DNA from 2 places in the Lysinibacillus sp. FN11 genome. Region 1 is predicted to be linked to the other one. Evidence: riboswitches for the same ligand, from Rfam matches in the RefSeq annotation. Region 1 holds a riboswitch; the other holds the start of a gene.
The links. Region 1 has a riboswitch for cobalamin ahead of NP781_RS19710 (FecCD family ABC transporter permease). Riboswitches for the same ligand answer to the same signal wherever they lie in the genome.

Region 1 (5,478 bases):
TCGTGCTTTAGGTGGATCTGGACTTGGGCTTGCTATTGTCAAGGAGCTTGTACAAGCACATGGGGGAGAAATAAAGGTTAGAAGTGAAATCAATAAAGGGACTACTTTTGAATTATCATTTAAAGGAGTAGAAACGAATGAAAACGATTTTATGCATTGATGATGAACCAAGAATGTTAGATTTATTAACCCTTTATTTGGAACCGCTATTTCTTTGTAGAGCAATGACTTCTATACAAGAGGCATTGGATTTTTTAGAAGAAGAACATGTGGATTTAGTTCTTTTGGATATTATGATGCCAGAGATGGATGGGTGGCAGGTTTGCCAGGAAATTAGGAAGTTTTGGGATGTTCCTATCATTATGCTTACTGCAAAAGGAGAACACGCTGATATTGTAAAAGGTTTAAACCTTGGTGCTGATGACTACATTTTAAAGCCTTTTGATGAGGAAGAGTTGTTAGCACGCATACATGCTGTATTAAGAAGAACGATATCTGTAGAAAAAGTGATTAACTTTGAAGGGCTTTGTCTAGATCGAGAGTCCTTTGAAGTATATTTTCAACATAAGGCAATTCCATTAACACCAAAGGAATTTGCCATGCTCGCCCTATTTTTAGATTATCAAAATAGAGCATTTTCTAGAGAACACCTTATACATGCCGTTTGGGGATATGATGTAACGATTGAAGATCGTACCATTGATTCACATGTACGTAATTTACGAGAAAAATTAAGAAAAAGTGGTTTTCCTGCGGATGATTACTTGCAAACCGTTTGGGGCATCGGCTATAAATGGCATAAGTCTGCAAATAGAAAGCGAATGGAACATAAAAGCTAGAAATAACCTCTACCAGAATTGAAGGTAGAGGTTATTTCTATTATTTTGGACTAAGCTCTTCTTCTGTTACCCATTTATGATTTGTTACAGCTTCACCACTTGTAGTGGAAGTATAATCGACCATGTATACAGTTGTTTGCACAGCCTCGTCAATAAGGACAGTCGCATTTTCCATACCTTCCATATGTGTTGCGTCCGTTTTTACTTCTGTTCCAGGAGCCAGTGGTGCTTCTTGTGGGTCAATTAATTCTTCATGAATCACCCACTTATGCTTTTCTATTCGCTTTCCACCAGATGTAGGCTCATAGGAAATAACATAGGCAGTTGTATTATAGGCACCTACTATTGTTGCTTCTGCCCCTTTCATACCTTCCATATGTCCATCTGTAATAATGGCTGTGCTCCCTACAGGAAATTTCGGGTATTCAGCTTTTTTTAATGTTACTGGTACATCGCCAGAACTTGAATGGTTCATTGTAGAATGATCCATTTTTTCAGAAGTTTCATTAGAAGTGGACGCTGGTTCTGTTTGATCCTCTGTACAAGCCGATAAACTAATTAGAGCGACTACTGATAATAGTCCGACTGACCATCTTTTATTGAATTTCATATGATATCCTCCTCACTATGTGCTCCTAATGTAGCAAATAAATGTGCAGAAACGATGGATATGACCCTATGAAAAACATTTCTTTAGTCTGGCACAATTAGGTGGGGAGATATGCTATTGAATGGGCATGATCTTCAATGTTTTTTGTAATCTATGGGCGAAGATACCAGCAAAAATAGCTAAAATAATATCTTTTGGTAGTGGAGGAATCATCCAAAGCCAAGCGAGCTTATATGAAAAATTCTCTGGCGCACTTGCCCAAAGCTTATAGGCAAAAAACATCCAATTTGTTCCTATCAAATAATTTATAGCCGTTGCTACCAAAGCAGCTACGATAAAACTTTTCTTTGTCCCGCTTCGTTCCACGATCAACCCTGCAACAAATGCCGCTAATATAAATGTAATAATAAACCCAAAGGTAGGGCTTAAAATTTGGCCAATTCCACCACCGAAACGAGCAAAGACAGGAGCTCCCGCCAATCCTACGCACATATAAATTGTACAGGCGAGCGCACCTTTTCTACTACCAAGAATAAGCCCTGCTAAAGTTGCAAAGAAGGTTTGAAGCGTAATGGGTACACCACCAACTACCATAAAGGGTGCAAAGGAAGTGATATTAGCACCTACCATCATTAGCGTTGAAAACAATCCAATGTAGGTAATGTCAATAGTTCTTAACTTATGGTGACTATGTTGTGTAACAGTTGCCATGAATTTCACCTCGTTTTATAAGTTATTACTGCTAGTGTAAAAAACGAATGCTATTGTGTCAACCTTATTATTATTAATAGTTAACTCAAATATTGGGTTAAATAGAAGTAGACTATCTATCTATAAAAATGTATGATAGAACCGTCACAATTTTATAACTTCAAATACTATTGGTGTGACATTTTTGAATGTCACTTAAAAGGGAAGTCGGTGGAAGTCCGACGCTGTCCCGCAACTGTAACGAGGAATCCTATAATATGATTTGCCACTGTTTAAGAATGGGAAGGCAATTATAGGATAGTGAATCGAAGCCAGGAGACCTGCCATTTAGTAATACCTGTAATGCCCACGAGGATGCAAGCAATTACGGACAATAGCTGGATATTTTTCTGACTTTGTTTAATCTAGGGTATTTCTATGCGCATTTTCGCATGGGATACCTTTTTTTATTGCTTCATTCATCAATATTCAGTAGGAGTTTAAAACAGATGAATAAAAAATTTATGTTATTTTCCTTCGTACTTTTCATGGTATTAATTGTTTCAATGACCTTTGCTGTAATGGTTGGCTCAGTTTCAGTTACACCGTTATATGTATGGAAAGTTATTCTTTCTAAAATTCCTTTTATACAAACTTCGATCGAGCAAGATTGGAGTCGCTCTCAGGAAATCATCATCTGGCAAATAAGAGCACCTCGTGTTTTGCTAGCTGCTATAGTAGGAGCGGGGTTAGCCATTGCAGGGGCAGCCATTCAGGCACTTGTACGTAATTCTATTGCAGACCCGTATATTCTAGGGATTTCTTCAGGGGCAGCTGTAGGAGCTACTTCTGTGATTATTTTAGGAGCGTTTTCATTTTTAGGTATTTACGCTCTTTCAGTATCCGCATTCCTTGGTTCATTACTTGCCATTACACTTGTTTTTTTCTTATCACGTGTTGGGGGACGTGTCTCTATTTTCCGCTTGCTATTGGCAGGCATGGCTGTGTCCTTTATCTTAACGGCTATCTCTAACTTTATTTTAATGATGTCAAAGCAAGAAGGGGCCTTAAAGGCTGTTATGTTTTGGATGCTAGGTAGTTTAGCTGGAGCCAAGTGGAATAGTATTGTGATTCCAGCCTTCGTATTCTTGGTTGTATTTGGGCTACTATGGCTACACTATCGCAATTTAAATTTATTATTACTAGGAGAAGAGGCGGCAGTGACATTAGGCGTTAATCTTCAGAAATTCCGTATTCAGTTAATACTATTAGTATCTCTATTAACTGGTGTGCTTGTCGCAGTTAGTGGTTCTATAGGATTTGTGGGATTGATTATTCCCCATATTGTGCGTTTAATTGTGGGCTCAAACTATAAATACGTCATACCTATTAGTGCTTTAATAGGTGGAATATTCTTAGTGTGGGCAGATGCCTTTGCTCGAATCATTATTGCTCCTCAGGAAATGCCAATTGGTATTATTACAGCTTTTTGTGGGGGACCATTTTTCATTTGGCTTCTCCGTCGTAACAACTATTCTTTCGGTGAAGGAGATTAACGTCCATGACATTAGAAGCGAAACAAGTATCATTCTCCATTTACGATCAGCGTATACTACATGATGTAAGCATTCAAATAAAAGAAAAGCAATTTGTTGGATTAATTGGTCCTAATGGGAGCGGAAAATCAACATTGTTAAAAAATATGTATCGTCTCCTAAAACCTGAAAGCGGAACGGTAGTATTAAATGAGCATGATATATTAAAGCAATCAAGTAAATCAATTGCGAAAAATTTGGCTGTTGTAAGCCAAGAGACACCCGTATTATTTGATTTCACTGTGCATGATTTAGTCAGTATGGGAAGAACACCACATAAAAAGCTGTTAGAGCTTGATCAAGAGAAAGATTTTCAAATTGTTAAAGAGGCTCTTAGGCAAACGGGCATATCACATTTAGAGAAACGAAGCTTTAGTTCGCTTTCTGGTGGCGAGAAAAAGCGTGTCATGGTTGCAAGGGCACTCGCTCAACAAGCACAGGTATTAATATTGGATGAGCCGACGAATCATTTAGATATTCATCATCAACTTCAACTTATGGATTTAATTCAGACCTTGCATTTAACCGTAGTAGCAGCTTTACATGATTTGAATATCGCTGCTATGTATTGCGATCAAATTTACGTTTTACAGCAAGGGCGAATAGTTTGCCATGGTACACCAGAGGAAGTACTTACCCCAACAGTGCTACAAGATGTATTCGGTGTTTTTGCGGATATTCAAATACATCCACTGACAGGGAAGCCGTATCTTACATATGTTCCTGAACAGTTCACGAAGAGGTTTAGCCAAATATAGAAAGCGAGATCTTCTATTAGATACATAAAACATCCTTTAAGGAGTGACTGTATGCAAATAGCCTTTACGAAAATGCATGGTATTGGCAACAGCGATATCTATCTTGATCTTTTCCAACATGATTACAAGGAAGATATCTTTTGTGAATTGGCTCAAAAAATGGCCAATGTCCATACTGGTATTGGCTCGGATGGATTGATTATTATCCAACCATGCCGTATTAAATAAAATGAATACAGGACGCTTCCGATTTAAGAGTGGCGTCCTGTATTGCAGAGCCATTAAGATACTGCTTTTAAGCCTGCTACACCTATGATAATTGCTATGATACTGATAATACGTGATAGATTTTTAGATTCACCAAAGAAAATGATATTTACGAGTACAGCTCCAACAGTACCAATTCCTACCCAAACAACATAGGCAATACTTAACTGCAAATAGTTGAAGGATGCATATAAAAGGGCAAAGGACACACCAAAACCACCAATATATAAAATTAAGTTTCGTAATGTTTTCTGCTGACTATAGAAGCGTAAGCCAATCACACCTATAATTTCAGACAAAGCAGCTAAGATAATAAGTACCCAACCCATTATACATTCTCTCCTTTCGTTTGCACCTGCACTTTAGAGGAATTATCCGCTAATTTTAGACCAATCACACCTAATATTAAAATAATCATGAACAGTCCTTTAATGGCATTAAATTCTCCTTCGAAAATGAAAATATCCATTAATGTAGTACCGATTGCACCTGCTCCGGCGAAAATAGCGTAGACTGTACCAGTAGGTAAGCTCTCGCAAGCCTTCGATAAGAAATGAAAATCTATAGCAATGATTGTCACAATAATTATCCAATGCCACCATGAGCTTGCTACGTTAAAGCCAAATACCCAAAGCAATTCAAATAAACTTGTTAAAACGACGTACATCCATTCTTTTTTCATAAGTAAAATCCTTTCTATTAGGTAATGCAATGACTGA
Region 2 (5,478 bases), 1.8 Mb from region 1:
AAAAATTACGAAGTTACAGTGTTCTCATTGTCACACGACCATTGAAAATGAATTTGAATTGTCGAAGCTAGCATCCTTATCACAGGATCAGCTTCATTTTGTGGAAGTATTTTTAACCTGCCGAGGAAACATTAAAGAGGTTGAAAAGGAACTGGGGGTTTCTTATCCAACAGTTCGAGGCAAGCTAAACGACATTATTTCATCCCTTGGCTATGCTCAAAAAAAGAAAAATGAAGTAGACGAGAAAAAAATTGTAAGCATGCTGGAAAATGGCGAAATCACAACAGATGAAGCGATAAAGCTCTTAAAAGACGAATAGGGAGGAACGGACCATGAAAGAGGAAATCACAAAAGTGTTAACCATGATTCAAGAGGGAAAAATTGATGCGGATAAAGGATCAGAGCTGATTCAAGTGCTACAACAGAAAGAAGAATCAGAGAACAAATTTGTGGAAAAAACAAAGTATTTAGAAAAAACATTAAAGGTTCGTGTTGTATCCACCGAAAATGATAATGTTACGGTAAACTTGCCGATTAAACTTGTCAAAGCCGTACTTATGGCAGGACACAGCATCGCTGCGAGTATTCCACAATCAGAAAAATACGTAAAAGATATCGACATCAATCTTCTTCTTGAAGCAATCGAAAATGAATTAGACGGACAAATTGTAGATATAAAATCAGCAAACGGGGATTCCGTTGCAGTCTTCATTGAGTAGAGGCGACGAATGTTGCATGTAAAAGTGAAAGCAAAAGATGTTCGCTTTACAGTCCCAGTTCCCTATACCGTGCTAACCATTGTCCTCTCCATTTTAACTTCTAAATGGATTCAGCAACAAGCCAATAAGTGGACAAAGGCATACTTCGATCGAAAGAACATAGACTTTACCTTTCCGCTCATCGACAAAGAAATGCTAAAGCCGATTATCAAGGAACTACAAAATTATAAGGGACTCGTGCTAGTCGATGTCAAAGCTCAGGATGGGACTGAGGTTAAGATTAGACTATAATCCCAAAGATAGAATGGTTAGAGCATGTTATGATAAAAGCATGCTCTTTTTTAATGAGTGTCATTTGAAACGTGTAAGAGATGATAATTATTTCAGGATTTACATATAGAAGCTACTATTTTTCAATGGTACTTAAAATAGAACATTTCTTTCAGAATTCTAGATACATTTTGATAGATAAAGATGTTCATCGTTTAAAATAGATTTTTGATTTGGGTATAAATGATTAGTGGTAATCTATTTCGAACTACATAATTAAAAATACTGAATAATCCAAAAATAAAGAAGTTTAGAATCTTGATTTACTTTTCATTTGAAGGATGGTACACTTAAAACTATTGAACAACAACTATATATTGTGTTCGTTTTACAAAGGTGCTACTATATGTAGTTTAAAAGGGAAGTTCGGTACAATTCCGACGCTGTCCCCGCAACTGTGAAGCTGACGATGATTGCAACCACTGTGCATTTGCATGGGAAGGGAATCAGAGAATGAAGCAAAGCCAGGAGACCTGCCTTTATAAAACAAATTTATCATTTCTTCGGGGATTAAGAGATGGGAACGTCAGTATTTTTGGTATGTTAACGTTTCCATTTAGCCTATCTCTCTAGAGGAGATAGGCTTTTTATTTTATGAAAAGAGGGATTTCTATGAAACTTTATACGAAAACAATTTGTCCAAAATGCCTATGGGTAAAATCTGAACTACAACGTGCAGGACTTGAAGCTGAAATTGTTAACATCGATCATGATGAACAGGCAAAGCAAACGATTATTGACGCAGGTTTTTTAAGTGTGCCTGTTTTAGAGATGAATGAAACTTTTATAGGAGATGTTCAGGAAATTGTTTCTCAAATTGAGTTGATTGCTCTATGATCGTTTACGCGAGTCGTACAGGTAATGTCCGAAATGTTGTATCCAAATTAAAGGCAGAATGTATCGAGCTCTCGGAGGAATTGCGATTGAACAAGCCCTATCTTTTAATTACCTACACAGATGGTTTAGGTGACATTCCAGCAAAGGTACAACGTTTCTTAGAAAAAAACAGGGATTTTTGTAAAGGAGTAGTTGCCAGTGGCAATAGTAATTTCGGCCATCATGTATTTGGCGCTGCTGGTGAGAAAATCGCCGCTACCTATCATGTACCCTTAGTAAGGAAATTAGATTTACGAGGTAATCAAACGGATTACGAAGCAATACAAACGTTTTATGAAACGAGGGTAATGAGATGAAAACCTATTTAAAGCTTAATAATGACGTACTGAATCGTTATAGTACAACTGGATTACTTGAGTTAGAAAAGGACCGCGAAGCTACGCGCCGCTACTTTTTAGAGTATGTTAACGTACGTTTGCGTTATTTTATAGATATTGAGGAAAAAATCCGCTATTTAGTTGATGAGGGCTACTATGAGAAAGCATTTATCGATATGTACGAGATGGAATTTATTAAGAAGCTGTACAAGAAAGCCTATGATTATAATTTCCGCTTCCCATCCTTTATGAGCGCAAGCAAATTTTATGATAGCTATGCTATGAAAAGTCGTGACGGGGAAGAGATCTTAGAAAAGTATGAGGATCGTATTGTCATTATTGCTTTGTATTTGGCGCAAGGAAACACAACTCTAGCAGAACGCTCTGTCGAAGCAATGATGGAAGCCTACCAGCCAGCGACACCAACTGCTTTAAATAGTGGTAAGAAAGCACGTGGTGAATTAGTCAGCTGCTTTAAATTATCAATGGATGACTCCATGAATAGTATTGCCGAAAATATTGGCTATTGTTTAGAGCTATCACGCCTTGGTGGTGGAGTTGGGGTCAATTTAACAGATTTACGTCCTTTAGGTGATCCAATTAAAGAAATATTAAATCGTGCAAGTGGTGTCATCCCAGTAGCGAAACTGTTAGAAAATTCTTTCAGTTATTCGAATCAGTTAGGGCAACGAAATGGCTCAGGTGTTGTCTATCTAAATATTTTCCATGCAGACATAGAAAATTTCATATCATCAAAAAAACCAAATGCTGATGATAAAATTCGCCTCGCAACCCTTTCAACAGGGATTATTATACCTAGTATTTTCTTCGAACTGATGAAACGTGATAAGGATATCGTCTTGTTTAGCCCATACGATATTTTTAAAGAATACGGTAAACGTATGTCTGAGCTTTCCATTTCAGACATGTACTACGAGCTACTTGATAACCCAAAAATTCGTAAAATTAAACGTTTAAATGCACGGAAGCTTTATACAGAGGTGAAAAAAGCACAATTTGAATCAGGCTACCCGTTTGAAATCTTTGATGATAATGTCAATAAGGTACATCCTTTAAAAAATATTGGACGTGTCAAAATGTCCAATCTATGTACAGAAATTCTGCAAGTGCAAGAGACAAGTATCATTACGGATCAGGATCAACCAAATGACTATGGATTAGATGTATCGTGTAACTTAGGTTCCATCGATATCCATGCAGCAAGTAAAGTGAATGATTTCGGCGCATTAGTCGATACAGCGATGCACCTATTAACAAATGTATCGCAAATGACGCATATTAAAAATGTACCGTCTGTTGCAAAAGCCAATCAATTAATGCATTCTGTAGGGCTTGGCTGTATGAACCTCCATGGGCATCTGGTGACGGAGGGCATCCTGTACGGCTCTAAAGAGTCTATTGATTTCATGGATCACTTTATGGAAGCGATGAACTATTATTCACTGAAATCTTCGATGGAAATGGCAAAAGAAAAAGCTGCAACCTTCTATCGATTCGAGGACAGTGATTATGCATCTGGTAGCTATTTTGACCAATATATCAATAAAGCTGAGGAAGAATTGTCACCTGTTGTATTGAAGGCACTTGGCAATATTCCAATCATTACGAACAAGATGTGGGAAACGTTAAAGCAAGATGTGATGCAATATGGGCTATTCCATTCCTATCGTTTGGCTATTGCACCAACTGGTAGTATTTCATATATTCGTAGCTGTACGGCTTCAATCGCTCCATGTACAGAGCGCGTAGAGGTTCGTGATTATGCCGATAGTAGAACCATTTATCCAATGCCTCATTTAACAAATGACAATAGTCATTTATATGTGGAGGCGTATGATGTGAATCCTTATGATTTAATTGATTTATATGCAGCTTCTCAAAAGCACGTTGACCAAGGTATTTCCATGACGCTTTATGTAACGGACAATTGGACAACCGAACAATTGGCTAAAGTATACATTTATGCGTGGGTAAAGGGCATTAAGTCTGTTTACTATGTTCGTCAACGATTACAAAGCTTAGAGGAGTGTGTAGCATGTCAAATATAATTTATGAGGCAGTCAATTGGAATAAGGCAACAAGTGAGCTTGCCCAAATATTTTGGGACCAGCAATGGAAGCAAATTTGGTTTCCAGAAGAAATTGCGGTCAGTAAAGATATTAAACAATGGAAAAGCTTTGAGCATCAGGACACATATAAAAAAGTATTTGCAGGATTAACCTTACTGGATACTGTACAAACAAATATCGGGATGAATCGTGTTGCTGCTTATACAGACGATTTACAGGAAAAGGCTGTCCTAACTGTTTTTGATGCATTCGAGGCGATACATGCCAAGTCCTATTCTTATATTTTCACAACGCTTTGTACAAACGAAGAAATCGACGAGCTATTTGAATGGGTCAAGAAAAATGAATTTCTACAGTATAAGGCCAATAAAATCGCAGACATTTATAATAGTATTGAAGAAGGCAACCCAGAGAGCTTATGGAAAGCGATGTTCTCCTCCGTTATGCTTGAATCTTTCTTGTTCTATTCTGGCTTTTTCTATCCACTCTACTTAGGAGGACAAGGCTTCCTACGAAACAGTGCCGAGATTATTTCACTCATCTTGCGGGATGAATCTATCCATGGGGTAGCAGTTGGATTTTTTGCTCAAAATCTATTCAAGCAATTTTCAAAGGAAAAGCAAGAAGAGCTACATTTATGGGGCTATGAGCTATTATTAGATTTATATCAAAATGAAATGAAGTATACAGATGATATTTATGCGGAAACAGGATTATCACCTGAAGTGCGAGCATATGTACGTTATAATGCTAATAAAGCTTTAATGAATGTCGGCTTTGAAGCCATGTTCCCAGAAGAGGAAGTCAATCCAATTGTGATGAATGGTATTCGTAATGAAGGCTCCACATATGATTTCTTTTCACAAAAGGGCGCTACGTATGCGAAGGCAAAAGTTGCGCCAATCACAGATGACACATTCAATTTTAATCGTTAAGGATGAAGAACAATGAATCTAGAAGTAAAAATTAAAAAAGTTCACGCTGATGCCATGCTACCGATACAAGCCAACCCTGGGGATGCAGGCATGGATCTCTATTCCATAGAAGCAGTAGAAATCCCAGCAGGCGTAGCCAAACTCATTAAGACAGGTATACAGATTGAATTACCTAAGGGAACGGAAGCCC

Region 2: it holds a riboswitch for cobalamin, as region 1 does, so the genes downstream of both, NP781_RS10155 (glutaredoxin family protein) here and NP781_RS19710 (FecCD family ABC transporter permease) in region 1, are expected to answer to the same signal.

The regions. Positions count from the first base shown of each region.
Region 1 covers NZ_CP102383.1:3,727,892-3,733,369, reverse strand. The annotation lists gene NP781_RS19730 (sensor histidine kinase) at 1-160, shown strand, start outside; gene NP781_RS19725 (response regulator transcription factor) at 138-839, shown strand; gene NP781_RS19720 (YdhK family protein) at 880-1,449, opposite strand; gene NP781_RS19715 (biotin transporter BioY) at 1,564-2,160, opposite strand; cobalamin riboswitch at 2,315-2,503, shown strand; gene NP781_RS19710 (FecCD family ABC transporter permease) at 2,649-3,695, shown strand; gene NP781_RS19705 (heme ABC transporter ATP-binding protein) at 3,701-4,492, shown strand; gene NP781_RS19700 (hypothetical protein) at 4,544-4,720, shown strand; gene NP781_RS19695 (DMT family transporter) at 4,774-5,088, opposite strand; gene NP781_RS19690 (DMT family transporter) at 5,088-5,441, opposite strand.
Region 2 covers NZ_CP102383.1:1,897,498-1,902,975, forward strand. The annotation lists gene NP781_RS10140 (DUF2089 domain-containing protein) at 1-319, shown strand, start outside; gene NP781_RS10145 (SHOCT-like domain-containing protein) at 333-719, shown strand; gene NP781_RS10150 (hypothetical protein) at 729-1,010, shown strand; cobalamin riboswitch at 1,367-1,545, shown strand; gene NP781_RS10155 (glutaredoxin family protein) at 1,662-1,886, shown strand; gene nrdI (class Ib ribonucleoside-diphosphate reductase assembly flavoprotein NrdI) at 1,883-2,242, shown strand; gene nrdE (class 1b ribonucleoside-diphosphate reductase subunit alpha) at 2,239-4,332, shown strand; gene nrdF (class 1b ribonucleoside-diphosphate reductase subunit beta) at 4,320-5,288, shown strand; gene dut (dUTP diphosphatase) at 5,301-5,478, shown strand, end outside.